Regions from separate parts of the Variovorax sp. 10L426 genome, predicted to be linked through region 2. Evidence: riboswitches for the same ligand, from Rfam matches in the RefSeq annotation. Region 2 holds a riboswitch; the other holds the start of a gene.
What was found. Region 2 has a riboswitch for glycine ahead of AC1DHL_RS21425 (D-amino acid dehydrogenase). Riboswitches for the same ligand answer to the same signal wherever they lie in the genome.
Positions count from the first base shown of each region.

Region 1: linked by a shared signal. The riboswitch ahead of gcvT (glycine cleavage system aminomethyltransferase GcvT) and the one ahead of AC1DHL_RS21425 (D-amino acid dehydrogenase) in region 2 are both predicted to bind glycine.

Region 1 is NZ_JBFTJF010000004.1:142,340-165,425, reverse strand. Features, by position in the region: gene AC1DHL_RS07385 (GntR family transcriptional regulator) at 1-552, opposite strand, end outside; gene AC1DHL_RS07380 (5-methyltetrahydropteroyltriglutamate--homocysteine S-methyltransferase) at 756-1,877, shown strand; gene AC1DHL_RS07375 (glutathione S-transferase family protein) at 1,910-2,578, shown strand; gene AC1DHL_RS07370 (phospholipase D-like domain-containing protein) at 2,575-3,954, shown strand; gene AC1DHL_RS07365 (dienelactone hydrolase family protein) at 4,037-4,723, shown strand; gene AC1DHL_RS07360 (ROK family protein) at 4,737-5,831, opposite strand; gene AC1DHL_RS07355 (alpha/beta fold hydrolase) at 5,853-6,641, opposite strand; gene AC1DHL_RS07350 (ABC transporter permease/substrate-binding protein) at 6,833-8,326, shown strand; glycine riboswitch at 8,413-8,512, shown strand; glycine riboswitch at 8,528-8,638, shown strand; gene gcvT (glycine cleavage system aminomethyltransferase GcvT) at 8,653-9,849, shown strand; gene gcvH (glycine cleavage system protein GcvH) at 9,911-10,288, shown strand; gene gcvP (aminomethyl-transferring glycine dehydrogenase) at 10,327-13,239, shown strand; gene AC1DHL_RS07330 (HugZ family pyridoxamine 5'-phosphate oxidase) at 13,265-13,780, opposite strand; gene AC1DHL_RS07325 (hypothetical protein) at 13,777-14,010, opposite strand; gene AC1DHL_RS07320 (hypothetical protein) at 14,024-14,404, opposite strand; gene AC1DHL_RS07315 (DUF4124 domain-containing protein) at 14,645-15,214, shown strand; gene AC1DHL_RS07310 (YciI family protein) at 15,391-15,813, shown strand; gene AC1DHL_RS07305 (YciI family protein) at 15,853-16,269, shown strand; gene AC1DHL_RS07300 (RNA polymerase sigma factor) at 16,270-17,574, shown strand; gene AC1DHL_RS07295 (DUF3014 domain-containing protein) at 17,581-18,477, opposite strand; gene AC1DHL_RS07290 (flavin reductase family protein) at 18,561-19,190, shown strand; gene AC1DHL_RS07285 (hypothetical protein) at 19,458-19,742, shown strand; gene AC1DHL_RS07280 (flavin-containing monooxygenase) at 19,766-21,217, shown strand; gene AC1DHL_RS07275 (Bug family tripartite tricarboxylate transporter substrate binding protein) at 21,225-22,199, opposite strand; gene ilvD (dihydroxy-acid dehydratase) at 22,212-23,086, opposite strand, start outside.
Region 2 is NZ_JBFTJF010000015.1:64,028-72,241, forward strand. Features, by position in the region: gene AC1DHL_RS21420 (FAD-dependent oxidoreductase) at 1-1,038, shown strand, start outside; glycine riboswitch at 1,065-1,165, shown strand; glycine riboswitch at 1,170-1,275, shown strand; gene AC1DHL_RS21425 (D-amino acid dehydrogenase) at 1,364-2,686, shown strand; gene AC1DHL_RS21430 (FIST signal transduction protein) at 2,647-3,915, opposite strand; gene AC1DHL_RS21435 (PhaM family polyhydroxyalkanoate granule multifunctional regulatory protein) at 3,959-4,726, opposite strand; gene AC1DHL_RS21440 (copper chaperone PCu(A)C domain-containing protein) at 4,792-5,691, opposite strand; gene AC1DHL_RS21445 (TonB-dependent receptor) at 5,717-8,032, opposite strand; gene AC1DHL_RS21450 (DUF2946 family protein) at 8,134-8,214, opposite strand, start outside.

The DNA of each region.
Region 1 (23,086 bases), on a different contig from region 2:
GGCGGGTGCGTTCGCCTGCACGACGACGAAGGCGGAAGGCGATGCGAAAGGCAAGTTGGTCACGCGTTCGGTTTGCAACGCAATCAACGGACTGGCCGAGAGTTCGGACAGCAGGCGATGGAATTCCTCGTTGAAGGCCACGTAACGTGAGAACGCCGCATCGTCCAGCGCGGGCTCGCGCAACAGTTCATCGATGCGTTTGAGGCAGGCGCGCGCCTCGCGCAACACCACCGGCGACACGCCGCGCTCCGCTGCAAGCCGGGCCGACAGGCCTTCGAGCGTGCCGCGCAGTTCGATCGCATCGGCCACGTCGCGCTCCGAAAAGGTCCGGACGGCATAACCGCCGTTGGGCAGCGCTTCCAGCAAGCCCTCTTGTTCGAGACGCATCAGCGCGCTGCGCACCGGCGTCCGCGACACGCCGAGCATTTCAGAGATCGCCACTTCGGCGATGCGTGCACCACCGGGCAATTCACCCGCCAGCACCATCTCGCGCAACCGCAACTGGGCCTTCACCGCCTGCGAGCCGCCGGCTTCGACCGGTTCGACGCTCAAGCCGGTTGCGACCGAAGCGGCATGGGTGCTTACTGGAAATGCGGGGGTGCTCACAGGATACGGACTGTATACATGAATACCAACAATTTCGGTCCTCTGCCCTGAATCGAGGGTAAACACTCATGCCCATGTATCCGCTCTCCCCCTGCCCTGTGCGGATACGATCGACCGTTCTATTCCAGATTTCGACGGAGCCAATCCCCATGTCACAGCATGCCCAACTGCCTGCCCGATACGACCACGTCGGCAGCTTCCTGCGCCCCAAATACCTGCTCGAGGCGCGCGAGCAGAAAGCCAACGGCGAGATCACGCCCGAGCAGCTTCGCAAGGTCGAAGACAAGGCGATCACCGAGATCGTCAAGTTCCAGGAAGACATCGGCCTCAAGAGCATCACGGACGGCGAGTTCCGCCGCACCTATTTCCACATCGACTTCCTCGAACAGCTCGGCGGCGTGAAGACCGACATCCCGGTCACCATCCGCAAGCCCGATGGCACCGAGGAATTGGCCCCGCCGGTGATGCGCGTCATCGACAAGGTGCGCCACGCCAAGAACATCCAGCTGGCGGACTTCCAGTACCTCAAGAGCCAGGTGTCGGCCGGCAACACGCCCAAGGTCACGATCCCCTCGCCCACGATGCTGCACTTCCGCGGCGGCCGCGCCGGTATCAGCAAGGAGGCCTACCCCGAACTCGACCCGACCTTCTACGACGATGTCGCGAAGGCCTACGGCGACGAGCTGCGCTCGCTGGCCGAAGCCGGTTGCACCTATGTCCAGATGGACGACACCAACCTCGCCTATCTCTGCGACGAGAGGATGCGCGAAGCCGCCCGCCAGCGCGGCGACGACCCGAACGAACTGCCGCACCGCTACGCCGCCTTCATCAACAAGGTGGTGGCGCAGAAGCCCGCCGGCATGACGCTGGCGATGCATCTGTGCCGCGGCAACTTCAAGAGCACGCACGCCGCGGCCGGCAATTACGAGCCGGTGGCCGAGGCACTGCTCAAGGAAATGGACCTCGACGCCTACTTCCTCGAGTACGACGACGCGCGTTCGGGCGACTTCCGTCCGCTGCGCTTCCTGCCCAAGGGCAAGACCGTCGTGCTCGGCCTGGTGACCACCAAGTTCGGCGAAATGGAGGACAAGGACGAACTCAAGAGCCGCATCGAGGCCGCCGCCAAGTACGTCTCGCTCGACCAGCTCGCCCTGTCGCCGCAATGCGGTTTCTCGAGCACGGTGCATGGCAACAACATCGCGGTGGAAGCCCAGCGCGCCAAGCTGCGCCTGGTCGTCGAGACTGCGCAAGAGGTCTGGGGCTCGACCTGAAGGCGTAACCGTGGTGAAGTAGCGTCATGTCCATGAAGCTCTTCACCGGTCCCCTCAGCATGTTCGGCGCCAAGGCGCAGATCGCGGCCCTTGAAAAGGGGCTCGCGTTCGAATGCATCATGGTGCCCTTCGATCGGGACGACAACTACGAGCCCAGGCACCCCGAGGTGCTTCGGGTCAATCCCAAGCGACAGGTGCCGGTGCTGATCGACGGCGAGGTCGAGCTGTTCGATTCGACGCAGATCTTCGAATACCTCGAAGACCTTGTTCCCGATCCTCCTCTATGGCCCGCCGGCGTCGCAGCGCGCGCCCGAGCACGGCAGCTCGAGCTCAAGTCGGACGAGGTCTTCTTTCCTCAGGTGGTGAAGCTCTTCGGCCTGCAGAACGACATGCAGAGTCCTGCGGCCGTGGCGGCCTGTGCCGCTTGCGATCGCTTCGGCAAGGAACTGGACCTGCTGCTCGAAGGCCGCGACTACCTCGCCGGCCCTTATTCATACGCCGACATCGCCTTCTACATGGCGCACGTATTTGCGGACCGCAAGGGCGCAGGCATGACCTCCTCCACACCACGGCTGGTGGCCTGGCGCGATCGCGTCGGCGCACGGCCGGCGGTGCGCGAAGTGGTCGGCGCCATGATGCGCTTCCTCGCATCGCAGGGGCGTCCGGTCCCTGCATTCCTGCAGTCGCACCTCCGCACGTGAACCAGATCGACGACCTGCTCGACTGGCTGCCCTCGCCGTCGCAGCATTTGCTTGTCGTCACGATTGCGCTGCTTGTCTATGTGCTGACCACGCGCGCCCGGCGCGAACAGCGGGCGCCCTCGACAGCGATCGCGTGGGTCATGGGATTCGCGCTGATGCCCTACATCATCCTGCCGATGTACCTGCTGTTCGGCCAGCGCAAGCTGCGGCCGCCAGGGTCGCCGCGGCCGCCGCGCACGGGTCCGACGGGACATTGGGCTGCCGATCTGATCGAGAGCTTCGGCCTGGCGCCGCCCGGCCCCTGCGAGATTCACTTCCATTCCGACGGCGCGGCCGCACGCGACGCGCTCTTCGCTGTGATCGAAGGCGCGCGGACGCGGCTCGATGTGGGCACGTTCATCATCGGCGACGACGCGCTGGGCCACGAGGTCATCAACAGGTTGTCGCGGCGTGCGCGCGAAGGCGTGGCGGTGCGCGTGCTGCTCGACGGCTTCGGCGCCCTTTCGCTGCCGCGCTCGCACTTCGACACGCTCCGCGAAGCGGGTGCCGAAGTTGCCGTGTTCCGCCCGATCTTCAGCCTGCGTCGTACCGGTCCGCGCAATCTGCGCAACCACCGCAAGGTCACGATTGCGGACGACGGCTGGCTCTGGTCGGGCGGCCGCAACCTCGCCGGCGAATACTTCACCGGCAACGACGAGCACCCGGTCGCATGGCGCGATCTGTCCTTCGATCTCCGGGGCAGCGTGGCCGCCGCGGCAGCGCGGCAGTTCGACCATGACTGGTCGTCGGTGCGCAAGCGCAAGGCGCGCGCTGCGGCCGCCGTGGACAAGCCGGCCGAGGGCAACCTCGCGCAGTTCCTGCCGAGCGGCCCCGACCAGACCGAGGACACGGCACATGCGCTGCTGGTTGACGCCTGCTTTCGCGCCGAACAACGCTTGCTGGCCATCACGCCTTACTTCGTGCCCGGCGACGGCCTGCGCGACGCGCTGCGTCTGGCCGCGCGGCGCGGTGTGCAGGTGACGATCGCGATTCCAGCGCATTCGAACCACCGCCTGGCCGACTTCGTCCGGGCACGCGCGATGCGCGACCTCGCGCGCGCGGGGGTGACATTCCGGATGCTGCCGTTCATGGCGCACGCCAAGGCGGTGGTCGTGGACGAGGATCTCGCGATGTGCGGTTCCATCAATCTCGACTTGCGCAGCCTGCTGATCAACCACGAGGCAGCCGTGGTGTTCTACGGCCATGACCAGGTCGACTGGCTCGCGCAGTGGATCGAAACGACAGCCTCCGCCGGCGAGAACTATCGCGCGCGCCGACCCGGCATCCTGCGTGACTTGGCCGAAGGCCTCCTCCTCACCATCGCCTTCCAGCTCTGATCGAACTCGCCGGCCGGCGTGCCGACGACGCCGCCTTGTCAGATACTCGCCTTCTCGATCTCGAACACTTCAGGAGAGATGCATGGGAAAGCTTGTCCAGTTCAACCGTCCGGACGGCGGCGCCGTTCAAGGGTATCTCGCGGAGGCCGACAAGACCTTCGGCTCGGTGGTGGTGATCCAGGAATGGTGGGGTTTGAACGACCAGATCCGGGGCGTGGCCGAACGCTTTGCCAGGGCCGGCTTCACGGCCCTGGTGCCCGACCTCTATCGCGGGAAATCCACCGTCGAGGCCGAGGAAGCCCATCACCTGATGGACGGCTTGAACTTCGCCGACGCGGCCTCGCAAGATGTGCGCGGCGCGGTGCAGTTCCTGAAGGCGCGCGGCGGCAAAGTGGGCGTCACCGGTTTCTGCATGGGCGGCGCGTTGACGGTGCTGGCCTCGACGATGGCACCTGAAGCCGACGCCATCGTCGTGTGGTACGGGTATCCGCCGCTGGAGTACGTCGATGCATCGAAGATCTCCGCACCGGTGATGGCGCACTGGGCCACGCAGGATGCGGCCTTTGCCATCGCGGGTGCCGACGCGCTCGAAGAGAAACTGCGTGGCGCGGGCGTGCGCTATGAAGGCCATCGCTACCAGGCGCAGCACGCCTTTGCCAATGAAGACGCCCAAGGCCCGGGGCGCATTCCGATCACGCAATACGACGCCGTGTGGGCACAGCGTGCGTGGGATCGCACCGTGCGATTCTTTGGGCGCGAACTCGCCTGAGGGCGCGGCCGCTTCAACGCTTTGCGGTCGCCTTGTCGGCCTTGCTGGCCTTGTTGGTGTAGCTCGCGTTGCCAAGCCCGGTGCCGATGGTCAGGACGGCCCAGCGCTTCACGTCCTGCATGAAGGGCAACTCGCTCAGCCCCTGGACGACCGCGTCGTTGTGCATCAGCGCGACGGTGGGGTCGCCGTCGATGAGCGGGAGCCTCTTGCACAGCTCGCTCGGCAGATGGAAGTTTTCGCTCTCCCAGTCGCCGGGGAGGTTCTGCGCACCGCGTGAAATCGATCCGTCCTTGCGAATCAGCCCGGGGCAACCGATGCCGACGAACGGCGCGAGTCGGATGCCTTTCTTCTTGCAATGGCGGATCTGCTTTTCAAGCATTTTCGCGAGCCGGTCGACCAGCGCCTTGCGGCTCGGGCCATCGTCGGCATGGCGCCATTTTTCGCGGTGGATCACTTTGGCGTGCGAGAGGTCGGGCGAACGTCTGATCCGCGTCTTGACGATGCCGCAGCGCACATTGGTGCCGCCGATGTCCAGCGCCAGGATGGCGTCGCGGCGCTTCAGCAGCGGCGGCGGCACGAGGTGCACCCAACCGAGCAGGCCGCCATCGTCTGTCGCATGGCTGATGCGCCCCAATTGCACCGACTGATTCATCTCCTGCAACATGGCCGCTGCCTGCAGGATCGCCCGCTCTCCGACGTCACTTTCGGGGAAGCCGCCGCCGATGACGACGCGCTCGACACCTTTCCATGACGGCTGGCGCATGAAGCGATCGATCACCGAGGCCAGTTCTTCCGCGAATTCCTCGATGACCGCGTGGACCACGTCCGCCGCCTCGGACGCCTTTTCGCCGAGCGCCTGGTCGAGCATCTTCTTGCTCATCTCCCTGGAATGAAGACCGCCCAGCGGGTCGTTTCCCTTCTTTCGGCGACGGCGGCGCCAGCGTTCCAGCAGTTCCCTGAAGGCGGTCTGGCTGGCCTGGTCGCCGATGAAGCCGTCCTTGTCGTGCAACTGGAGGCTGTAGCCCTCGACCACGACCGAAGGCAGTTCGCGTGCGCCGTGCACGTCGGCCAGAGGATGCGCGTCTTTTTCGACTTTCTCTTTTGCCATCGTGTTTCCCGGATGCGCCGTTCAGTCGGCCGTGGTCGCAAGTATCAGGCGTGCGGCTTCCTCCGGCGCATCCCAATGCGGATAGTGGCCGCATCGCTCGAACCAATGGATGTGCGCATCGGGGAAAAGCGCCTGCGCGCGAGCGGCCTGCCTCGGGAAGCAGATCCGGTCGAAGCGCCCCCAGCCGATCACGAGTTGCTTGTCCAGGCTCCCGGCCGCCACGCCTTCTTGCGGCGACCCTTGCACCAGGCTCTTCAGCATCATGCTGAACGACGATGCCGAGGCCCAGTTGCGCATTTCGTCCAGAACCATCGAAGGCGAAAGGCCGGCGGCTTGGGCCGATACCTGCCTCAGCAGGAGCACGCGCGACCATTCGTGCGTCGTGATCGCCGGCATCGCGAACTGCAGCGCGCGCGCCAGCCGCCACGAGAGGCAGACGGAGGCCCGGTAGGCGTGGCGCTCCCATCCTTCCCAGAAGCCCACAGGCCCCAGCGAGACGACCGCCCCCAGCACGCCGCCGCGCCGCGCCAGTTCCAGAATCAATTGCGCCCCCACGGAACTGCCGGCGGCGTCGATGCCCATCAGGTCGTGTTCATGCAGAAACTGAGCGACCGCGTCGCACATCGTGCGAATGGAGACTTCGCCTTTCAGCTCCGGACTCTTGCCGAAACCCGGCAGATCGATCGCCACGACACTGCGCTGTGCGGCCAACGGCGTCAGCACGGTCCGCCACGACCGCCAGGTGCCGCCAAGGCCGTGGACCAGCAACAGGGGCTTGCCTTCACCGCGTCGAACATAGTTGATCCGCACTTGTTCATTCTGCGTTCATCCGCTGCAGCGCAGCATCGGCACGGCGCACGATCCTTTGTAGGAGAACGAGCCTGCGCATCGGATGGTCCTCGCCGCCATGACGCCGATACACTGGGTCGATGCGTCCACTGCGCCGAATCTGGCTCACCTCCCTGGCTTGCCTGGGCCTGCTGGGCCTTCTGGGCAACCCCATGCCGTCGCACGCGCAAGGCGGGGCCGACGAACTTCGCATCGGCTCCAAGCGATTCACCGAGTCGTACATCCTGGCAGAGGTTCTCGCGCAGACCGCGGCGCCGCATACCGCCGCCCCCCCGGTGGTCCGGCAGGGACTCGGCAACACGGCCATCGTCTACGAGGCCTTGAGTTCCGGCAGCATCGATCTCTATGCCGAATACACCGGCACCATCGCCCTGGAGATCCTCAAGAGTCCTCAGTCGATGACGCTCGAGGACATGAACGCGGCGCTCCGGCCGCTGGGCCTGGGCGCCGCGATTCCCTTCGGGTTCAACGACGGCTATGCGCTCGCCATGCGCGCGGCCGATGCGGACCGCCTCGGCGTGCGAAGCCTGAGCGACCTCGCCAGCCATCCTGAACTGAAGCTCGGACTGTCGAACGAGTTCATCGGCCGCGCCGACGGCTGGCAAGGGTTGGCTGCGCGATACGGTTTCACACAGACGCCGACGGGGCTGGATCATGGGCTCGCCTACGACGCCATCGCGGCGAAGCAGATCGACGTCACCGACATCTACACCACCGACGCCAAGATCGATCATCTCGGCCTCCGTGTGCTCGAGGACGACCGCCAATATTTCCCTCGCTACGACGCGGTGGTGCTCTACCGGCTCGACGTGCCGACAAGATTGCCCAAGGCGTGGGCGGCACTGCAGAAACTCGAAGGCCGCGTCGACGAGCACGCCATGATCGCAATGAATGCGCGTGCCGAATTGCAGGGCGTGGCGTTCGACGCGATCGCGCGTGACTTCCTGGCGCAGAGCAAGATCGTCGCCCAGGCACCCGCCGCCAAGACAACCGGCTCCGCCCTCCCCAAGGAAGCCGCGGCACGGGGTTTCCTCGCCAAGCTGTTCGGCCCCGACCTTGTCCGCCTCGCGCGTCAACATCTGCTCCTGGTGGCGGTCTCGGTCGGGGTCGCCATCCTGATCGCGGTGCCGGTGGGAGTCCTCGTTTTTCCGCACCTGAACGCGCGTGCGCTCGTCCTGGGGCTCACGGGCCTGCTGCAGACCATTCCCTCGCTCGCACTGCTGGCGATCCTGATCTCGGCCGTCGGCGCGATCGGCCTGGTGCCGGCGCTGATCGCGCTCACGCTCTATTCGCTCTTGCCGATCATGCGGAACACAGTCACCGGCCTGGCCGAAGTCCCGGTCGGGTTGCGGCAGGCAGGGACCGCGCTGGGAATGACCGGCGGCCAGACCCTGCGGGTGGTGCTGCTGCCGCTCGCGCTCCCCACGATCCTTGCCGGCGTGCGGACGGCGACGACCATCGCCATCGGCACCGCGACGATCGCGGCCTTCATCGGCGCGGGCGGTTTCGGCGAACGCATCGTGACCGGCCTGGCACTCAACGATCGCGAACTGCTGGTCGCCGGGGCCATACCCGCGGCGGTGCTGGCCCTGCTCAGCGAGGCATTCTTCGAGTGCATCGAATACCTGATGCGTCGCAAATACTGAAACTTGAAACTGAACGCATCGACAGGCTTCTTCCGGTGCAGCAACTTCACTGAATTCGCCGTTGGGCACGCCTTCGATCCCTTACACTCGCGCAGTCAGGAGAGAGCCCCGCCGCGTCGGGGCCGCCGAAGGCGCAGGTCCCATCGAAGCACGGGCCCGAACGCTCAGGCAAAAGGACTGGCGAAGCGCCCGCATTCAGGGCGTTTCCTTGCTGGAGAGAGACGACCCGTCGCGACGACGGACTCGTCCACCGAAGGAGCAAGCCCCGATCGTGGGGTGAATCTCTCAGGTAAAGCGGACAGCAGGGGTGGCCCATGGCTTCGGCCATGGATCTGGACTGCCCCCTTTTGGAGAGTGCCTTGGCCTCCGCATCGACTGACGATCTTCTGAAGACCCCGCTTCACGCACTGCACGTGGAGCTTGGCGCGCGCATGGTGCCTTTCGCCGGCTACTCGATGCCCGTGCAATACCCGGCGGGCCTCATGGCCGAACACAAGCACACGCGCGAGGCTGCGGGACTCTTCGATATTTCCCACATGGGCCAGTTGCGCCTGTCGGGCCCCGATGCCGCGGCCGCCTTCGAGACGCTGATGCCGGTGGATGTGATCGGCCTGGCGCCCGGCAAGCAGCGCTACGGACTGCTGCTCAATGACGACGGCGGCATCCTCGACGACCTGATGTTCTTCAACGAGGGCAACGACTCGCTGTTCGTGATCGTCAACGGCGCCTGCAAGCAGGCCGACATCGCGCACATCACCGCGAAGATCGGGCACCGTTGCCAGGTCCTGCCGATGCCCGACCACGCGTTGCTCGCGCTCCAGGGACCGCAGGCTGGCGCGACGCTGGCGCGTCTGTCGCCCGGCGTCGAGCGCTTTGTCTTCATGACCGGTGGCGCCGTGCAGATCGGCGGCATTCCGGCTTTCGTGACCCGCAGCGGGTACACCGGCGAAGACGGCTTCGAGATCTCCGTCGGCGCCGCGGACGCCGAACGCCTTGCGCGGCTGCTGCTCGCGCAACCCGAGGTCAAGCCCATCGGCCTGGGAGCGCGCAATTCGTTGCGGCTCGAAGCCGGGCTTTGCCTCTACGGCAACGACATCGACGAGACGACCACGCCAGTCGAAGCCTCGCTCGTCTGGGCCATGCAGAAAGTGCGACGGTCCGGTGGTGCGCGCGAAGGCGGCTTCCCGGGCGCGGCCAAGGTGCTGGCGCAACTCACTGCCGCGGACGGCACGGCGGGCCATCTCGACCACGACACCCTCAAGCGCAAACGCGTGGGCCTCGTCGCGCTGGAGCGTGTTCCGGTGCGCGACGGCACGCTGCTCGAATCCTTCGAAGGCCTCGCCATCGGCCAGGTGACCAGTGGACTGCTCGGTCCCACGGTCGACCGGCCCGTCGCCATGGCCTACGTTGCGCTGGCCTATTCCGAGCCCGGCACGCGCATCCAGGCGATGGTGCGCGGCAAGCCGGTGTTGATGGAAGTCAGCACCATGCCTTTCGTCCCGGCGCGCTATTTCCGCGGCTGAGACCCGATCTTCAAGTCCTGCCGATTTCGTTCCGATTTCTTATCTCAAGGAGCTTTTGTTCATGACCACCAAGTACACCAAGGATCACGAGTGGGTTCGCCAGGAAGCGGACGCGACGCTCGTCACCGTCGGCATCACCGTCCACGCGCAGGACGCACTGGGTGACGTGGTCTTCGTCGATCTGCCTGAAGTGGGCAAGACTTTCGCCCAGGGCGAGGTCGCGGGTGTGGTCGAGTCGGTCAAGGCCGCCGCCGACGTCTTCATGCCGGTCTCCGGCGAAATCACTGAAGTCAACGAAGCGCTGCGCGCCGACCCCTCGCTCGCCAACAGCGCGCCGATGGACGCAGGCTGGTTCTTCAAGGCGCGCGTCAGCGAGGTGACGCAACTCGAAAGCCTGCTCGACGACACCACGTACGAAAAGTTCGCAGCCGAAAACTGAGCTAATCCCAGTCCCCTGCCCTCCTGAGCCCTCCATCCATGTCGACATCCGTCCTGCCCCTCTTCCCTTCGCTCAGCGAGCTTGAGAACGCCGAGGAATTCATCGCGCGCCACATTGGCATCGAAGCTGCTGACGAATCGCGAATGCTGTCGGCGATCGGCTCGGCCACGCGGGCCGAACTGATCGACGGCATCGTGCCGCCGGCCATCCGGCGCGCGCGGCCGATGCGCTTGCCTGCGCCGGTGACGGAGGCCGACGCGCTGGCCGAACTCAAGGCCATCGCCGCGAAGAACAAGGTGGCGAAGAGCTTCATCGGACAGGGCTACTACGGCACCCACACGCCGGGCGTGATCCTGCGCAACGTGCTGGAGAACCCCGCCTGGTACACCGCCTACACGCCCTACCAGGCCGAAATCTCGCAAGGTCGCATGGAGGCGCTGGTCAATTTCCAGACGATGGTTTGTGACCTGACAGGCATGGCCATCGCGAATGCGTCGATGCTCGACGAGGCCACCGCGGCGGCCGAGGCGATGACGCTCGCGCGCCGCAGCGTCAAGAGCAAGAGCAACGTGTTCCTGGTGTCGGGCGACTGCCACCCGCAGACCATCGAGGTCATCAAGACGCGCGCGGCGCCGCTGGGCATCGAGGTACGGGTCAGCACGGTGTCGGAGACCCTGCCCCACCTGATGGCGAGCTGCGAATTCTTCGGCGTGCTGGCGCAATACCCCGCCACGACGGGTCACGTACACGACCTGCGACCGCTCGCCGGCCACGCGCACCAGTTCGATGCAGCCTTCTGCGTAGCGGCCGACCTGCTCGCGCTCACGCTGCTCGCACCGCCCGGCGAATGGGATGCGGACATCGTCTGCGGCAGCACGCAGCGCTTCGGCATGCCGATGGGCAACGGCGGCCCGCATGCCGCCTACCTGGCATGCCGCGATGAATTCAAGCGCTCGCTGCCCGGGCGCATCGTGGGCGTCAGCGTCGACACGCACGGCGAGCCCGCCTACCGCCTCGCGCTGCAGACACGCGAGCAGCACATCCGGCGCGAGAAGGCGACGTCCAACATCTGTACCGCGCAAGTGCTGCCCGCGGTGATCGCCAGCATGTACGCGGTCTACCACGGACCCGAGGGCATCCGTCGCATCGCGCAGCGCGTCGCGTCACTCACGTCGATCCTCGCGCAAGGTCTCGAACAGATGGGCCGCGAGTTGATCAACGCGACGGCGTTCGACACGCTCACCGTCAAGACCGGCGAAGACACCGCGAAGATCGTGGAACGCGCCGAGGCCGCCTGCATCAACCTGGGTCTGCGCGTGCAGAACCACCTGGGCATTTCGCTCGACGAAACCACGACGCGCGCCGACATCGAGACGCTCTGGGCGCTGTTCGTGCCCGCGGGCACGCCGATGCCGCGTTTCGACGAACTCGCCGGCCGGATCGCCTCGCGCATCCCCGAGGACTTGCGCCGCACCAGCGCATTCCTGACGCATCCGGTCTTCAACACGCACAAGAGCGAAACCGCGATGCTGCGCTACATCCGCAGCCTCGGCGACAAGGACCTCGCGCTCGATCGCAGCATGATCCCGCTCGGGAGCTGCACCATGAAGCTCAACGCGACGAGCGAGATGATCCCGATCACCTGGCCCGAATTCGCGAACATCCATCCCTTCGCGCCGGCTGAACAGCTCCAGGGCTATGCCCAACTCGACAAGCAGCTGCGCGCATGGCTGTGCGAAGCCACCGGCTACGCGGGCATCAGCCTGCAGCCCAACGCGGGCTCGCAGGGCGAGTACGCGGGCCTGCTTGCGATCAAGGCCTTTCATGAAGCCAGGGGCGAAGGCCATCGCGATGTGTGCCTGATTCCCTTCTCGGCGCACGGCACCAATCCGGCCAGTGCCCACATGGCCGGCATGAAGGTGGTGGTCACGGCCTGCGATGCCGAAGGCAATGTCGACATCGACGACCTCAAGCGCGCATGCGGTGCCCATGGCGACAAGCTGGCCGCGGTGATGATCACCTACCCCAGCACCCATGGCGTCTTCGAGACCCGTGTGAAGGAGCTGTGCGAGATCGTGCATGCGCACGGCGGTCGCGTGTACGTGGACGGCGCCAACATGAATGCGCTCGTCGGCGTGGCAGCGCCCGGCGAGTTCGGCGGCGATGTGAGTCACCTGAACCTGCACAAGACTTTCTGCATTCCCCATGGCGGCGGCGGTCCGGGCGTCGGCCCTGTGTGCGTGGTCGAGGACCTGGTGCCGTATCTGCCGGGCCATGCGACGGGCGGCATCGCCTCACACGGCGTGGGCGCGGTGTCGGCGGCACCGCTGGGCAATGCGGCCGTGCTGCCGATCAGCTGGATGTACTGCCGCATGATGGGCGCGCCCGGCTTGAAGGCGGCGACCGAGACCGCGATCCTCAGCGCCAACTACATCAGCGCGCGCCTGAAGGATCACTATCCCACGCTCTACGCAAGTCCGAATGGCCACGTCGCGCATGAGTGCATCCTCGACTTGCGTCCCCTCAAGGATGCCAGCGGCGTGACCGCCGAAGACGTCGCCAAGCGGCTCATCGACTACGGCTTCCATGCACCGACCCTGAGCTTCCCCGTGCCCGGCACGCTGATGGTGGAACCCACCGAAAGCGAACCGCTCGCCGAACTCGATCGCTTCATCGACGCGATGATCGCCATTCGCGGCGAGATCCGCCGCATCGAGGAAGGCGTCTGGCCGAAGGAAGACAACCCGCTCAAGAACGCACCCCATACTGCCGCCAGCCTGCTCGGCAGCGAATGGACGCGACCCTATTCGCGCGAACTGGCCGCGTTCCCGCTCGCGACGCTCAAGGGCGCCAAGTACTGGCCGCCGATCGGAAGAGTCGACAACGTCTACGGCGATCGCAACCTGTTCTGCAGTTGCGTGCCGGTGGGCGATTGGGCGGCCGCTCGCTGAGCTGAACGCGCGCGGGCCGACGGGTTCAGTTCATCGCGCGCAAGACGCGTCGGATCTCTTCCTCGTCGACATCTCGCGCTGCTCCGAATCCGGCGATGTGCCGGCCGCCTGTCACGCGAATGGCGACGAACCGGAAATCGCCGAGCTGTGTCATGGGCTCGGCCTCGGGAAATCGCTTCAGGTACGCGTCACGGCACGCTTTCCACTCGGGACTGCCGGGTTCCAGCCGTCCCGCCGCCCCATCGAGGGTGACGCGCGGCAAGGCATGCACGGGCTTGCCATGCACCTCGCGCGCCGTGACGAGAAGCGACAGTCCCGGCCTCTGTTGAAGATGCCGGCTGTGGGCGGCCAGTCCGCTCACATGGATGACAAGGCAAGCTTGCGAAGGCTCCACGGCGAAAGGAACCATCGAGACAAAGGGCGAGCCATCGTCATCGATGGTCCCCAGGGCAGCGGTGCGACGGGCCTTCAAGAGGGCCCGCATCTCTCGCGTCAGCCTGGCTTCACGAGGCGGCGTGGCCTCGCGTTGCCCATCGCTCACCAACGTTGCTGCTGCCTGCCACCGTGGATATTGCCGGCGACACCACCCGCAAGTCCGCCGATGGCCGCACCGGTCCAGGCGTCGCCTCCGGAGATCGCGGCGATGCCTGCGCCGGCCGCCGCGCCCATGGCGGCGCCACTCATCGTTCCTTGTTGCTGCGGGGTCATGTCGGTACAGCCCACGGCGAGCACCGCGGCAGCCACGGCCAGTGTCCAGTTGAGTCGTTTCATGATCCGTTTCCTTTCACTTCTTCTGAAGACCGGGAACGGCCATTTCAAACCAGATGATGTCGAGCACCGGACGCTTGAGCTTGTCGGGGTTCGCCGCATACCACTTGTCGATGCCGGAACTCACGCCGTCCAGCGTCTGCCCCTGCATTCCCTTCGCCAGTCGCGGAATGAAGCTCTGGGCATCGCTCGGCGGGTTTCTCGACGAATAGGCCGCCTCGACCTGAACCAGATTGGCGAGCCCCACGAGATACGCCTTCTTCACGGCGGGGTTCGACGTAGTCCATTGCTCGCCGGTCACAACCGGGATTTCGGCCGCCTTGGCTGGTACGCACGTCAGCGCCAGAGCCATGCACGCCGCCGACAGGGTCGCACGTACTTGCAGTTTCGATGTCATTGCGTTCTCCAACGGATTCCCCTCGTGTGAATGGACACATCGCGGTCCACGGCACGCATGCCCGGCCGCGCACGCATACAGCCGGATTGGATGCTCTTCTTCCGGCTGCGATGCATCGTGCGCTGCGACGTCGAGGCATGTCAAGCGCGTCGATCAAGGGTTGAAGCCCCAGATTTCGGTGAGTACTTTCGTCCCACTTCGCGTGTTGTTGTCTCGCAGAAGGAACACAATAGACGCACCATGCGCAACCTTGTCCTTCTTGCGGTTCTGTTCGCGGTCGGCCCGATGGCCGGCGCCGACGTGATCCGCTGCGCGGACGCGGCGGGCAGGGTGAGCTACACCGATGGCACATGCCCGGCGGGCGCCAAGAAGGTGGCGCGCGTGTCGACGGTGGAGCCGGTCAGCGTCGTGCGCGGGCCCAATGACCCTCGGCCCGAACAGAGCATCGACGCCGGCGCTCCACCAGGCGATTCGAGGGAGGTCGCGGCAATCCCGCCTCAAGCACCTTCGGGCCCCATCATCATCGACGGCCGCCGCGACGGCAATGGCGGCAGCGCGCTGCCGAGCGACTCGCGCTGGAGCGATCGCGGCGTGGACTCGATCGTGATCGACGACGGGCTGTATCCCGCGCCCGGCATCTCCCGCCCGTCCCGGCCACGCGACATGCGGCCGCGCATCCGCAATTGCGGATCCAGAACCTGCGAAGACATGCAGGGCAACCACTTCACCCACTCCGGTCAACTCGACCGCTTTCGCAGCATCGATGGAAGAACCTGCCAGCCGGTGGGAACGACCGTGGTCTGCCGCTGAACCGGCGGACGGCACGGCGCTGAAAACGCGCCTTGCCGGCTGAACAACATTTTTTTACAGCGGCAGGCGTCGAGCCTGTCGATTTCGTCGTCGCTGCTTCGACGTGCATGCAGAGGCCGGAAAATCGCCGTCATATCGATAGGCAACCGGACTCGCAACCTCGAAGGAGCAACGACATGCGATACATGGTGATCGTCAAGGCCAGCAAGGAATCCGAAGCAGGCGCAATGCCCACGGAGCAGATGCTGACCGACATGGGCAAGTACAACGAGGAGCTGGTCAAGGCTGGCGTCCTGCTCGCGATGGATGGGCTGCACCCGAGTTCGAAGGGCGCACGGGTGCGCTTCTCCGGCAAGCAGCGCACGGTCATCGACGGGCCTTTCAGCGAAACCAAGGAACTGGTGGCCGGATTCTGGCTTTGGCAGGTGCGCTCGCGGGAAGAAGCCATCGAATGGCTCAAGCGCGCGCCCTTCGACGACAACACCGAAGTGGAGCTGCGCCAGGTCTTCGAGTTGGACGACTTCGGCGCCGAATTGACGCCCGAACTCAGGGAGCAGGAAGAGCGCCTGCTCGCGGAAGTCGCCGCGAAGAAAGCCTGACCTCGCGACGCATCCAGAAGACACCCAGGAGATCCAGACATGAAGTTCATGATCATTCGCAAGGCCGACAAGGACACCGAAGCCGGCATGATGCCCACCGAGCAGCTCGTCACCGACATGCTCAAGTACAACGAAGAGATGATCAAGGCCGGCGTGATGTTCGACGGCATGGGCCTCCAGCCCAGCTCGAAGGGAGCGCGCATCAAGTTCAATGCGGGCAAGCCGACGGTGATCGACGGCCCCTTTGCGGAAGCCAAGGAACTGGTCGCCGGCTTCACCCTGATCCAGGTCAAGTCGAGGGAAGAAGCGCTCGAGTGGGTCAAGCGCTGGCCGCCCATCGACGGCGACGGCCATGTCGAGCTGGAGTTGCGCCAGATCTACGAACCAGAGGACTTCGGCGCCGAGTTCACGCCCGAGATGCGCAGGCATGAAGCGCTCCTCCGCGAGAGGAAATAGATGACGTCGATCGCGCCCGCCGACGAGGCGCATCGCGCCCTCAATGCCGTCTGGCGCATCGAATCCGCCAAGATCATCGGTGCGCTCGCGCGCATGGTGCGCGACGTCGGCGTGGCGGAAGAACTTGCGCAGGACGCGCTGGTCGCTGCACTCGAACAGTGGCCGCGCGAAGGCATTCCCGAGAATCCCGCCGCGTGGCTCACGGCCGCCGCGAAGCACCGCGCCATCGATCTCCTGCGCAAGCGGAGCCTGCACGCCGGCAAGGAAGCGGAAATCGGTCGCGAACTCGATGCGCAGCACGCCATGGCGGCGTCGGATTTCGCCGAGGCGGTCGACGCGGCGCTCGACGACCAGGTGGGCGACGACATCCTTCGCCTGATGTTCACGGCCTGCCATCCGGTCCTGCCGCGCGAAGGGCGGGTCGCCTTGACTCTGCGCTTGCTCGGCGGACTCACCACGGACGAGATCGCGCGTTCCTTCCTCGTGCCCGAGCCGACGATCGCCCAGCGCATCGTGCGGGCCAAGCGCACGCTGGCCGCGGCGCGCGTACCTTTCGAGGCGCCTCGCGCGAACGAGCTCGCGGCCCGGCTGTCCTCGGTATTCGAGGTCATCTACCTCGTGTTCAACGAAGGCTATTCGGCCACGGCCGGCGACGACTGGATGCGACCCGCGCTTTGTGAGGAAGCGCTGCGCCTCGGCCGCATCCTGGCCGAACTGGTACCGGACGAACCCGAAGTCCACGGCCTGGCCGCGCTGATGGAAATCCAGGCTTCGCGCGCCTCGGCGCGCGTCGATGCGCAGGGCGATCCGATCCTGTTGCTCGACCAGAACCGCGCACGCTGGGACGGCCTGCTGATTCGCCGTGGCCTCGCCGCGTTGGAGCGCGCAGAGAAGCTCGGCGGAGCGCTCGGCCCGTACGCGCTGCAGGCCGCGATCGCCGCCTGCCATGCGCGTGCACGCACCGCCGCGGACACGAACTGGCCGCGCATCGCCGCGCTTTACGAGGCGCTCGCCCAGCTCGCGCCCTCTCCCATCGTGGAACTCAATCGTGCCGTCGCGCTGTCGATGGCTTTCGGCCCGGCCGTCGGTCTCGAACTTGTCGACACGCTGCTTTCGGAGCCTCAATTGCAGGGCTATCACCTGCTGCCGAGCGTGCGCGGCGACCTGCTCGCCAAGCTCGGCCGCAAGCGCGAAGCACGCGCCGAATTCAAGCGTGCCGCCGAACTCACGCGCAACGCCCGGGAACGCAAGCTGCTGCTGATGCGGGCGCTGGCATGCACCGGCAGCGACACGGCCACCGACTGAAGTCCCCTACTTCTTCGCGACGGCGCCGGTCGCGACGAGCCGGCGAAATTCCCCAAGCTTGGCCTTCATCCGCCGCTCGTTCACCGGACCCATGCGGATCAGGATCTTCTGGCCCGCGGACAGCGATTCGAGTTGCGGATCGGCGAATTCATACCGCAACCAGGGGGTCTGGGAGACCGCCTCGTCCTTCAACTCGCCCTTCACTTCGGTCAGCCTGACCTGCACCGGCCCCGCCGGCTCCGGCGTCTTCAGCAGGTGATCCAGCACGGCCACCAGCCGGTCGTTGAAATAGCGGCCCGGGTAGCCCAGTTCTTCGTACGCCTGCTGAAACAGCGGATAGAGCTTCGCGTAAAGCGCTGCCGCGCGAGCGGTGTCGACCGACTCGACAAAGAGCACGAAGGGCGTGTAGCGGCTGCCATTGTCGATACCGATGGTCTTGACCTCGCCATCGCCCTGAGTCTCGAATCGCTGCGGCGTGGGATGCACCGGCCACAGGCGCGAAGACGCTTGCGTGCGCGGCAGGTTGTCCACCGTCGCGACGACGCGCCGCACGAAACCGTCGGTCTGGAGAAACGACACGACCGCCTTCTTGCCCAGCAGGTCGGTGAGCGCGCCGGTCACGCGCGCGTCGGCGTCGTTCAAGGGCGGGAGCGTCTTGTCGGGCTCGGCCAGGGGCTCGACCAGGTTCTGCGGCCCCGTCGCGACAGGCGCGGGCACGTCGGGCGGCGCCGGTTGGGGCTGCGGTGCTGTTGCAACCGGCGGAGCTTCGGGTGGCGTCTCTTTCTGCAGCGACCAGCGCCACCACGCGAAGGAGGCTGCGAGGATCGCGACGACCACGATCGCGGGAATCCACATCGAGGATTCGCGAGCTGGCCTGAATTCTGCTGGGTCCCGTTGGGGCATGTTTCAATCTTCCTTTCCCTGTCCATTGGAAACTACTGCGGCACGGCTTGCCGTAACGCCCTGTGACCGCCCACGAGAACACCATGAACATCGACTTCTCGACACTGACGGAATACCAACGCTACAAGCTCATGGCGAGCCTGATCGTGCCACGACCGATCGCGCTGGTCACCACGCTGGGGGCCGACGGCGTCGTCAACGCCGCGCCCTTCAGCATGTTCAACATGCTCGGCGAGGAGCCGCCGATCGTGATGATCAGCGTCAACCGGCTGCAGGACGGCGTATTGAAAGACACCGCCGCCAACATCGTGCGGACCGGCGAGTTCGTCATCCACCTGGCTGACGAGGACATCGCCGAGCAGATGCACCGTTGCGGCGAGCGTCACCCGCCGCACGTGAGCGAACTCGACATCGTCGGCTTCACCGCCCTGCCGAGCCATGCGGTGAAGCCGCCGCGCATTGCCGAGGCACCGGTCGCCTTCGAATGCACGCTATGGGAAACGCTGGAAACCGAGAGCCGGCAAATCTTCATCGGCCAGGTGCGCTGGATGCACGCGCGCGACGAACTCATCGACACCGACGCGTGGCGCGTTCGCCTGCAGCACTACTTTCCGGTCGGCCGATTCGGTGCGAGCTTTTATGTGAAGACGCGCGAACGCTATTCGCTCGCCGCTCAGGGCGAGATGCGAAGCACCGCCATCGACGAGATGTAGATCGGCTCAGCCGAGGCCGCTACCGTCTGCTGCTGCGCATCGAAATTCCCGATTCCGACTGGGCAGCCGAGATGGAGGCGACTGTGCTGGCACGCCTGACCCCCATCGACCGCTGACCGCGGGCAACGCCCTCCAATTTACTGCCTTGTCAGGCGAACGGTCATCGGCCTGTAGGACTACGTCAATGGTTGGGTCGGCTGACCCACACGGCCCGGGCGATTGAAGTTAAAACAGCTTCCTCAGCGCTGCATTGATTGGAGGAATCCGATGTTCAGCATTTTTCAGCACGGCCGAAACGGCCACTTGCGACGCATCATGACCTTGCTCGAGGAGGCGAATCTGGCGCGCATCGAGCACCAGGCCGCCGCCGAACACCACGGCGCCCTCGCCCGCATGTATGCGGACCGCGCCAAGCGACTGGAGCGGGAGGTCTACGGCACCTCGCACGTGCCTGTCGGCGACAGCGGGGCGGCGCCCCCGAAGGTGACGGATGAAAAGCCGGTCGTCTATGCGCTGGGCGCGAATCGCCGTGACGGCGCAGCGAAAGGCTGAGGCACGCGCCAGATCACCGAACGATGGCCGATGAATTCGTCGACGTGCTGATCGTCGGCGCCGGCCTGTCAGGCATCGGGGCGGCGTCTCATCTGCGGCGGCTGTGTCCGGGCCGCAGCGTCGCCATCCTGGAAGCGCGACAGACGCTTGGCGGTACATGGGATCTTTTTCGCTATCCGGGCGTGCGTTCGGATTCGGACATGTACACGCTGGGCTACTCGTTCCGGCCGTGGACGGAAGCCCGATCCATCGCCGATGGACCCACCAACCTGCAATACCTGCGCGACACGGCGCATGAACAAGGCATCGACCCACTGATCCGCTACGGCCATCGCGTCCGACGCGCCAGTTGGTCGTCGGAGGCGGCCCAGTGGACGGTGGACGCAGAAGACGGCAACGGAGAGCCGCTTTCGCTGCGCTGCGGCTTTCTGCTGATGTGCAGCGGCTACTACGACTACGCCGGGGGCTACACGCCGGACTTTCCCGGCCGCGAGCGATTCGCCGGCCGCGTGGTGCACCCCCAGCAATGGACCGACGACATCGACTACGCGGGCAAGCGCGTGGTCGTGATCGGCAGCGGCGCCACTGCCGTCACGATGGTGCCCGAGTTGGCCCGGCACGCGGCGCACGTGACGATGCTGCAGCGCTCGCCCAGCTATGTGGCCACGCAGCCCTCGGTCGACCGGATCGCCACCTGGCTTCGCCGACATCTCGGGCCCTCGTCCGCCCACGCCCTCGCACGGTGGAAAAACATGCTGCTTGCCCTGGTCCTCTTCAGGGTTTGCCGCCACAGGCCGCAATTCGCAAAGTCCGCGTTGATCAAGCAGGTCCGGCGCCAGTTGGGTCCCGACTACGACATCGATACGCACTTCACCCCCCGATACAACCCCTGGGAGCAGCGCCTGTGCCTGGTGCCCGATGGCGATCTCTTCAAGGCCATCCGCACGCAGCGCGCCAGTGTGGTGACCGACCAGATCGAGTCCTTCACGGAGACTGGCCTCAAGCTCGCGAGCGGCGCGGAGTTGCCCGCCGACCTGGTGGTGACGGCAACCGGCCTGAGGCTCAAGGTGGTCGGCGGCATCGAGCTTCGTGTCGATGGTCGCAAGCTGGAGCCAGCGGAGCTCGTGAACTACAAGGGCATCATGTTCGCCGGCGTGCCGAACTTCGCGTCGGTCTTCGGCTACACCAACGCTTCCTGGACGCTGAAGGCGGACCTGTCCGCCACCTTCGTTTGTCGCTTGCTCAATCACATGCAGCAAACCGGCGCGCGGCGGTGCGTGGCGATGGCGGACGATCCGGCCATGCCCTTGCAGCCCTGGGTCGACTTCTCCTCGGGTTACTTCCAGCGCGCCGCAGGTCAGTTGCCCAGGCAAGGCGAAAAAAAGCCCTGGAAGCTCAACCAGAACTACCTTTCGGACTTCTTCACCTTGCGCTACGGCGCGGTGGACGACGGGGTCATGCGCTTCTCTGCCTAGGCACTCGCTATTGATCGAACCTGACGCCGTGCTCGCGCACCGTCGAACCAAAGGCGTCGTATTGCGTGCGGAAGAAAGCGGCGAAATTCGCCGGGCTCATGCCGTAGCCCTCGAAGCCCTGCTGGACCAGTTGCTCGCGCACCTCGGGCCGCTTCATCGTGGCCTGCAGCGCAGCCGAGAGCTTCTCGACGATCTCCGGCGGAAGTCCCGGCGGGCCGAAGAAGCCGGCCCACGGTGTGATGGTGAGCTTGCCGAGTCCGAGTTCCCCGGCGGACGGCACGTTGGGCAGCAAGGCACTGCGTTCCGGTTGCAGTGTCACGAGCGCGCGGATGCGGCCGTCCTTGACAAAGCCCGGCGCCAGCGTTCCGGTGGTGAACATCATCTGGATCTGACCGCCAAGCAGATCGGTCATCGCCTGCATGTCGCCCTTGTAGCGTGCATTGACCACCTTGCGGTCGCCGAGCAGTTGCAGCATGGCGAGCTCCGAGGCGCTGTTGCTCGAAGCCGAGTTGTAGGTACCAGGCTTGGCCGCGACCAGCGCCAGCAGGTCGTTGACGCTCTTGACCGGCAGCGCGGACGGGACGACCAGGAACATCGAGAACTGCCCCGCGCTGCTGATCGGCGTGAACGCCTTGAACGGATCGTAGGGCGCGGTCGGCCGAATCGTGGGCGCCGCGACCATCGCGGTGTTGGTGCCCATCAGCAGCGTGTAGCCGTCGGGACGCGCGCTGCTCACCGCCTGTGCGGCAAGCACGCCGTCGGCGCCGGGTCGGTTCTCGACCACCACTTGCTGCCCCAGTTGCCTGGAAAGACCGTCCGCCATGATCCGCGTGATCACGTCGGCACCGCCGCCCGGCGCGAAGCCGACGATCAGGCGCACCGGCTTCTGCGGATAGGCCTCGGCGCCCCAACTCGCGGCGATGGGCAGCGCGAGCGCGGCGGCGATGGTTGCCGCCCCTTGCAGGATTGTTCTGCGTTGCATCGCGGCCTCCTTTCAGCGTGCCCGTTCGGACCGCACCAGGACGGCGCCCTGCGAGAGCGCACCCACGTTGCGCCGATATTGCTGCAGCCAGCCGGTGTCGTGCGTGGGCGGCGGCGGACGCCAGCCGGCGCGGCGCGCCTGAAGCTGCGCGTCATCGAGTTCGACGTCGAGGCGGCGCGCGTCGAGGTCGATGGTGATGACATCGCCGTCTTCGAGCAGCCCCAGCGGACCGCCAAGCGCCGCCTCGGGAGACACCTCGGCCACCACCAGCCCCTTGCACACGAGGCCAGAGAGATGGCCGTCCGTCAGCAGCGCAACGTCGTCGCCGAGCCCTGCCCCATCGACCGCGAACACGACACGCGATGCGCCTCCGCCCATCGCGGGACCGCCGCAGGCTCCGGCGCCGCGCATGACGATCACCTGTCCGGGGCGGATGCTTCCCTGCTTCAGCGCAGCGATCGCTTCGTCCGAACTCCAGAAGCACACGGCCGGTCCGGTGAACCGGCGCACCTTGCGTTCGACGATGCCGGTCTTGATCAGCCCGGACTCCGGCGCGAGATTGCCGCGCAGCAACACGATGGCGGGCTTTTGCGCAACCGGTCGATCGATGGCCCGGATGACCTCGACATCGGCCACCGCGACGTCGCGCAGATTGCCCGCGACCGTCTCACCGCTGACGGTGCGCGCCGACGTGTCGAGCAGCGGTTCGAGCTGCCTCATCAGCGCGCGACAGCCACCCGCCGCCTCGAACTGCTCGATGCTGTGTTCGCCGATCGGACGCACGCCCGCGAGCACCGGCGTCTCGGGGCCGAGGCGCTCGAACAGGCCATACACATCGACGCCGCATTCGCCCTCGGTTGCCACGGCCTGAAGATGCTTCGCCGTGT
Region 2 (8,214 bases):
CGCCTGCGCGCAAAGGTGCGTCATCGCATCGCCAAGCTGCTCGACCGAGCCATTGGCGAACCGGCGAAACGCGACCCGCTTGAGCACATGGTGCGTCTCGCCGCCTACAGCCGCGAGAGCGCACGTGCGCTGCGTGACGAGGCCGGCATGTCGCAACGGCCGCGCTCGAACGGGCTCATGAACTTCTTCACCGACGCCCAAGCCTTCCATGGGCGCATGGCCCGCGCACCCCACTGGTCCGAACTCGGCTGCGAGGAACGTCTGCTCTCCGCCGAAGAGGCCACGGGCCTGGAGCCTGCATTGCATGCCGTCGGCAGCAAGCTCGCCGGAGCGACTTTCTCGCTCGAGGACCCGGCACGCGATCCCGCCCAGTTCGCGGCAAGCATCGTCTTTCTTTGCCGCGCGGCCGGTGTGCGCTTCATGATGAAGCACACCGTGGTCTCGCTGAAGACGCGTGACGGCCGCATCAGTCATGTCGACCTGCTGGATGCACAAGGACAACCCACCACCGTGCGCGCGCAGTCCTATGTTCTCGCCCTGGGCGCATCGAGCGTTCCGCATGCGGAAGACCTTGGCATCGACATGCCGCTGAATTTCGTTCGCGAGTACATCGCCACGATGCCGGTCAGGGACGCCGCGCACGCACCGCACATCGTGCTGCACGACCGACAGGGCAAGCTTCGAATCGCACGCGTCGAGAACGCCAACGGTGTCTATCTCCGGGTTTCTTCCACCGTGCGCGTGAGCCATGACGAGCAGAGCGAGCCAGACTCGGACCGCTTCGAAGCGATCCTCAGGCGCATCGAGGCGCTGTTTCCCGGCATGACTGACACCGCGCAGGCTTCGTTCGAAACCGCCATGCACGCGGTGAGCCGCAATCGGCTGCCAATGGTCGGCAAGACGCGAGTCCCCAACCTGTTCCTCAATACCGCCCCGGGCACGGCGACATGGACGCACGCCTGCGGCGCGAGCAAATCGATCGCCCGTATCGTCAGCGGCTTGCGGCCCGAACTCGACTTCGCCTTCAGAGGGCTGTAGCCAGCCGGGCGCGGCGCCCCTACAATCGCCGCACTGCAGGAGAGCGGGCCGCTTGGCGGCCCCACCGAAGGCGCAAACTCCCATAAACGCTCAGGTCGGCTCGCACAAACGAGCCTGTACTGCACCAACTGTCAGAGCCGTCTGGAGAGCCATCACACCACGTGATGCACCGAAGGAGCAAACCTGTTGCGGGCGCAACGGGTGAATCTCTCAGGTACCGAGGACAGGGGGAGCGGCAACTTGGACGCACGGTCCGGTTGCTTTTCTTTTTCACAGCATCCGTTTCCGTTCGAGCCAAGAGCTGCAACCTTCGAGGGTTCTTGAAATGCGCGTGATCGTTCTTGGCGCCGGCTTGCTCGGCGTGACTTCGGCTTACTTCCTCCAGCAACTCGGCCATGAAGTGACCGTGATCGACCGGCAGGCCACACCTGCTGCCGAAACCAGCTTCGCCAACGGCGGCCAGATATCAGTGAGCCATGCCGAGCCCTGGGCCAATCCGAGCGCACCGCTGAAGGTGCTGCAATGGCTCGGCAAGGAGGACGCTCCCCTGCTCTTCCGCCTCCGCGCCGACATGCGGCAGTGGCTCTGGGGACTGCAGTTCCTGCGCGAATGCACGCCGGCGCGCACCCGCCACAACATCGAGCAGATCGTTCGCCTGGGCACCTACAGCCGCGAAACGCTGCAGCAACTGCGCCGCGACACCGGCATCGCCTACGACCAGCGGACCCAGGGCATCCTGCACTTCTATACGACGCAGAAGGAATTCGACGCCGCTCTGGCGCCAGCCGAACAGATGCGCGCATTGGGCTGCGATCGCCGCGTCATCTCGGCAGATGAAGCAGTGAAACTTGAGCCCGCGCTGGCGCACGTCCGCCCGCAACTGGCCGGCGCCACCTACACCGCCGAAGACGAATCGGGCGATGCGAACCACTTCGCGCGCGAACTCGCAGCGTTGGCCAAGGCCGCAGGTGTTCGCTTCCTGATGAGCCACACCGTGACCGCTCTTCGTGAGGCCGGCGGAACGATCGACCATGTGGAAGCGACCGATAGCGAGGGCCGGTTCCAGCGCATCCGGGGCGATGCCTTCGTGCTGGCCATGGGTTCCCTGAGCCCGCTGCTTGCCGCGCCGCTGGGCATCCGCCTGCCGATCTACCCGGCCAAAGGCTATTCGGTCACGATGCCGGTCGTGGACGCGCCCAAGGCCTACCAGGTGTCGTTGACCGATGACGAATTCAAGCTCGTCTTCTCGCGCTACACCTCCGAAACCGGCGATCGGATGCGCATCGCAGGCACGGCGGAGTTCAACGGCTACGACCGCGACCTGAACCGCGTGCGCTGCGAAGCCATCGTGCGACGGGTCGAACAATTGTTTCCGGGTGCCGCCGACGCCACGCAAGCTCAGTTCTGGGCCGGGCTGCGCCCAGCGACGCCGAGCAACGTGCCCCTGATCGGCGCGACGAAACTGCCGAACCTGTTCCTCAACACCGGCCACGGCACGCTGGGCTGGACCCATGCCTGCGGCTCGGGCAAGTCGATCGCACGCATCGTCAGCGGTCTCGCGCCCGAGGTGGATTTCAGCTTCACCGGCGCGCGCGCAGAAACGAAGCCTCAGTCGTCGCTGGTGAAGACCGTCAAGACGCCGGTGTAGCCATACAGGTGGTGCCGCGCAATCTCGCCGGCGGCGAAGAAGCCGACCAGCGGCACATCGCCCAGCGCGTGTCGCACGATCTGCAACTCGGCGCCCGGCGCGCCGAAGTGCGGGCCGCCGCGGCCTGAGCAACTCACGTAGACGGCACCGGCGATGCGGCGGGCCGGATGCGGCGCCGCTTCGGCCTCGCCGGCCGCCACTGCGCGCGCGGTGGCCAAGGTTTGCTCCTCGGGCTCCAGTTCCTCCCGGATTTCGGCGCACACACGCATGAGGTCGGAGCGCGCGGCCTGCGCGTTGCGCCGGCAGAAGCTCAAGCGCATGCCGACTTCGGCCACGTCGGCAATCGCCACGCCGCGACGCGTCGGGTCGAGGCCAATGATGTGCCGCACCCGGACATCGGCACCCAGGTCGCGCGTACGACGGACGCCGTCGCTGCCGGCCTCGGCCAGCCCCACCAGCGTGGCACGCACCGCGTCCACCGCATGCTCGGGCGCGTCGAGGGATACGTTCAGATCGTCCAGCAGCACATCGAGTGCAGGCTCGCCATCGAGCGTCAGCAGCAGGTTGCCGTCGACCTCGGTGATTTCACGCTCCTCCGACACGGGTTGGCAGCCCTGCGTGACGCGCGACACCAGACGCACGCCTTCGCCGAACACCACGCCCGACAAGCCCCCCGAGAAAACGCCGCCCACGGCGCCATGTCCCGGGATGTTGCCGTTGCCGCCGACCGCGAACTGCAAGGAGCCGGCGCGCCCGGACGAGAGACCGCCGAACAGGTAGCCGGTGTCGGTGCGATCGGCCATCTCGGCGATCAGTTCGCCGAGTTCCGGCGTGCGCGGGTCCGCATGCACGAGCGCCGTGTTCGCCGCGAAGCCGCTCATCTCCGAATTGGCCAGAGGCGCCACGCCGGAGAACACGCGGTATTGATCGCTCGGCAATTCGCAGAGCATCAGGCTGAGTGCCGGCTCGTCGAAATACTCGGCGTTGTTGGCCGCCACGCCGACGCCCACGGTGCCGGACCAGTCGGTGATCTCGGGCAGTTCGGCGCTCAGATGGTCGAGGATTTCCTGCGCGTCGGCAGAGTAGTGGTCGGTGATGTAGAGCAGGCCCAGCGTGGGCGTGTGTGCGTAATCGGGCAACGCCATTTGCGCCCGCAGTTGAGCGAGCACGAGTCCGGCAGCCATGCGCCATTGCGGATGGGTGGCGTGGCCGGAAGGAAAGAGCTTCATGCGCTCGGCTTTCTGTGCGGGAAGGGGACGACGGTTGTCAGTGTCAGCGCGCCCGCTTGCGCGCCGGAGTCGACGACTTGCCGGCCGCGGTGGTGCTTCGGCCGGCGGCTGGCCTCTTCTTGGTTGCGGCAGGGGCAGGCTTGCGCGCGGCCTTGCCGGATGCCGGCGCCATCGCCCGGTCCATGGCATCGGACAGCGGTTGGGGCACGGCCGGCATCTTCAGCTGGGATGCTTCCTGCAAGGCAGCGCTGGCGATCTGCTGGAATTGCTGCGTCAGCGCGCCCCACCACTGAAGGGGGTCCACAACGCCTGCCGCATCATCCGACGGGCCGTCAGCCTTGGCCTTTGCGCGCTTCGACTTGGCGGCGGCCGCATCGGCTTCCTCGGAATCTGCCTTGTCTGCCGCTTTCGGCTCCGGCTCGGCCACAGGTGCGGGGGCCTGCGCCGGCGCCTCGTCGCGGAATGCGGGCGTCGCCGCGGCGGCCTGCCGCGTGAAGACGCTCGCCAGATCTTCCATCTGCACATTCATGCCGCGCAGCGTCGACAGCGTCATCTTCTGCACTTCGAGCGCCTGGATGGTCGCCTTGAGGGCGTGACCGTTCTGTTCGAGCCAGAACTGCACCGTCTTGAGCTCCTGGATGCGCTTGTCGACTTCCTCGACGCTGAGCGTCGGGGCCACCCAGCTGGAAAGGCTTGGCATGCCCGGAACCGCACTGGCGCCGGCCGAAGCGCTTCCGCTCGCCAGGTTCCTCAGGAAGTCGAAGCCGGGAACGAACTGACTGAAGGCGAAAGGCTTGCTTGCGTCGCTCATGAGGGTCTCCGGAAGAGTATTGTTGTCCGGGCAGCTTACTCCAAGGACGCGGGCTTTTGGGCGGGTCAATGCTTGTGTTCGCCGCCCGCGGGTACCGCGGCGCCGGTGAGCACGGGCACGTTGATATTCAGCGAAGTCTTCTGTCCCTTGGCATCTTCGAAGCGCAGCGTCATCGGCACATTGGTTCCGCTCGGCAAGGGCTGCTTCAGGTCGGTCAGCATCACGTGAAAGCCACCCGGCTTGAGCTCGACGGTCTGCCGCGCCGGCAACTCGACGCCACCCTCGACAGGGCGCATGCGCATGGTGTCGCCTTCCATCTTCATCTCGTGGACTTCCGCCACGCCGGCCACCGGCGTCGAGGCGCCGACCAGCCGCGCGCCCGACGGCGCACTGAGCTTCATGAAAGCACCGGTGCCGCTCTGGCCCGGCACCGATGCGCGGATCCAGGCATCGCGCACGTCGACCGCTGCCACGCCGGGCGCCAGCACGTCGAGCCGGGCGGCGGGACTCTCGAGACCCTTGGTGTCGTTGCCACTGGCCGGAATCTGCGCCCAGTCGGCGCTGCCGTTGTCGCAGGTCTGCAGCACCTTGAACCACAGGACGCCGGGCGTGGCCGGCAGCTTGCCGTGCAGCACGAAGTCGGCCCGCTCGCTGCCGGGAAGTGCCGACTGCGGGTTCTCCGCCGTCCAGCGCACTTCACCGCCGTTGTCGCCGGCCGACGGCGCTTCGAGCTTCCAGCCCTTGCGCGCCTGTGCATCGGTGAATGCGAAGCCCTTGGGCAGCCGTACGGCGATGCCGGTCGTGCTCTTCGCATCCTTGCAGGCGTGGCCGACGCGAAATGCGGCTTCGTAGTTGGTGCCTGCGGTACCGCCGCCGGGTGGCAGGGTCACATGGGCCAGGGCGCTGCCGGCGCCCGTCAGCAGGATGCAGGCGGCGAGATGCTTGTAGGTGAGAGTGGGGTTCATGGCAGATCCTTCGTGAAGTGTGGAGTCAAAGATCCCAGTGCAGTTCAGCGGTGTACGTGCGCTGGGGGTACGGATGGAAATTCCAGTATTGGTAGTTGTTGGCGTTGTCGATGCCGAAGGCCATCGACCATTGCTTGTCGATCTGATAGCGAACCCGCAGATCGAGTGTGATGTACCTGCTTGCGCCGAAATAGGCGAAGCCGTTGACGTCGCTGTTGTCCAGGTTGGAGTACTGAGTGCCGCTGTAGCGGACCGCAGCGGTATAGGACCAGTTGGCGTCCGGCTTGTAGGTGGCGAACACCGTCGAGCGCCACCGCGGCACGCGCGGCTGCCACTTTCCGATGCTGGCCGGGTTGGCCGGGTTTTCGGCGATCCTGGAGTTGGCGTAGGTGAGGCTCGCACCGAGTTCCAGTCCGCGCACGAACACGTCCTGGCCCGAGTAGGCGAGCTCCAGGCCGGTGGTGCGCACCTGCTTGACGTTCTGCACGCGCGAGACCGCCGGGTTCGTGCCCGGAATCACCTGGGTGAAGAGCGCATCGTCCGTGATCTCATGGAAGAGAGTCGCACGCGCCAGCGCATTGCCGAGGTCCTTTTCCGCGGACAGCTCTTCGGTCCACGACTTCTCGGGCTTGAGGAAAGGGTCGTTGATGAAGGACAGCGCACCGCCGGTGGTGGCACCGTAGAGTTCGCCGACCGTGGGATAGCGCACCGCACGCCCCACCGACCCCTTCAGCACGGTGTCGTCGCTCCATTGGTAGGCCAGTGCGCCCTTGGGAGAAGCGTCCGTCTCGTTGCGCGATGGGTAGGCCAGGTTGCTGGTCGCGGTCGATGTGAATCCATTGTCCGCCTGCCAGTTCTCCACGCGCAGCCCGAGGACGGTCTTCCACCGCGGCGCGAAGGCCCAGCTGTCCTGCGCCCAGCCGGCCACGGTCTGCGTGTTGCCGCCGACGTTGCTGACCAGGGTTCCGGAGGGGCCATCGAGCCAGCTGCCGATGACATTGGTCTTGAGAATGCCGAGCTTGTAGGCATCGCGCTCGAGGCCGAAGTCGACGATGTGGGCGCCACCGATCCCCTGTGGCCGCCACGTTCCCTTGGCCGCGAGCGTGTTCCAGCCCGTGGCCCCGCCCTGGTCCTGCAAGGTTCCGGCGCCGCCGAAGTTCGCGAGAGGTGGCGCCACCGTCGGCGCGCGCTGCTGGTCCTTCGAATAGTCGTACAGGCTGGCAGCGACCTCCCAGTCCCATTCGCCCTTGGTGTTGCTCTTGACCGAGAGGCCTTGCATGTAGTGGGTCTGGTCGTCGTTGGTCAGCGGAAAGGCGGTGGGCGCGAGATTGAAGCTGCGCCCCAGGATGTTGATCAGCCCGCTGTAGACCGGCTGGCCGGCGGCATTGCTCAGGTAGGTCGCGGGGCGGCCTTCCGAAGTGTTCTGCCACCAGCCGAGCGTGTAGGTCGCGGTTACCGTGGGCGAGAAGTCGTAGGCCAGCTTGAGCTTGGCGTGATCCTGGATCGTGTGGTACTGCGTGCCGGTGCCCAGGATGTACCAGGGCGTGTTCGTGGTGTTCAGCCCCAGCACGTAGCCTGTGACCGGCGTCCCTGCGCGCCCGGGCGTGCCCGATGCCACCGTGGCGGTGGTGAAGGTGAGCGGCTGGCTTTCGCTGTCGCCGCGGCTGACGTCGATCCACCATGACCAGTCGCCGCTGCGGCTGCCCAGCGACGCGCTGCCCTGCCAGCTGTTGAAGGTCTGGTGGGTGTTGTACAGGCTGTTGGGCTGCGACTGGAAGCCCGTGCTGACGTGGGCCTCGAGTTGCGACGGCATTCGCGTCACATAGTCCACCACGGCGCCGGCGGAATTGCCCGGATAGGCCGCGGAGAACGGCCCGTACATCACATCCACCCGCTCGATCTCCTCGGGCGTGACCAGGCCCCAGCGAGGCGCGAAGTTGGTGCCGTTGGCGATGCCGTTGCCGAGATAGTTCGACAGCAGGATGTCGTCGGCATAGACCGCCGAGCGCGCGCTGTTGCCGGTGCCGGAGGCGCGGGTCGACAGGATGGCGTGGTTGTAGTCGCCGATGTAGCGCTTGCGCACCAGGAGGCTGGGGAAGTACTTGAGCGCGTCCTCGCTGTCGGTGGCGTTGATGCGCGTCTCGATCTCCTCGCGCGTGATGCCTTCGATCGTCGTCGGAATCTGCGTCGGCAACGAAGTCGGCTGCCCGCCGGTGACAGTCACCACGCCCAGCGACTTGACGCGTTCGGGCGCATCGTCGGCGGCCTGCGCGAGCGCCGGCCCCGAAAACCATGGGAATGCCGTACTCAAGGCGAGCGACAGCATCGCTTTGTTGTTCATCGAAAAGTGCTCCTCGGCGCCGTCCGTGGCGCCGACGAATTGCGGAAAGCCGGCGCGGGCGCACCCGAAATGGCGCCACGCGCGGCAAGGCCGGAATTACGTCAGAGGAGGCTTGGAGGTCCGCGCGCCGGCAGCGGCGCGGCGGTGGCCACGGCGATGCGTGCGGCCGGTATCGGCTGGAC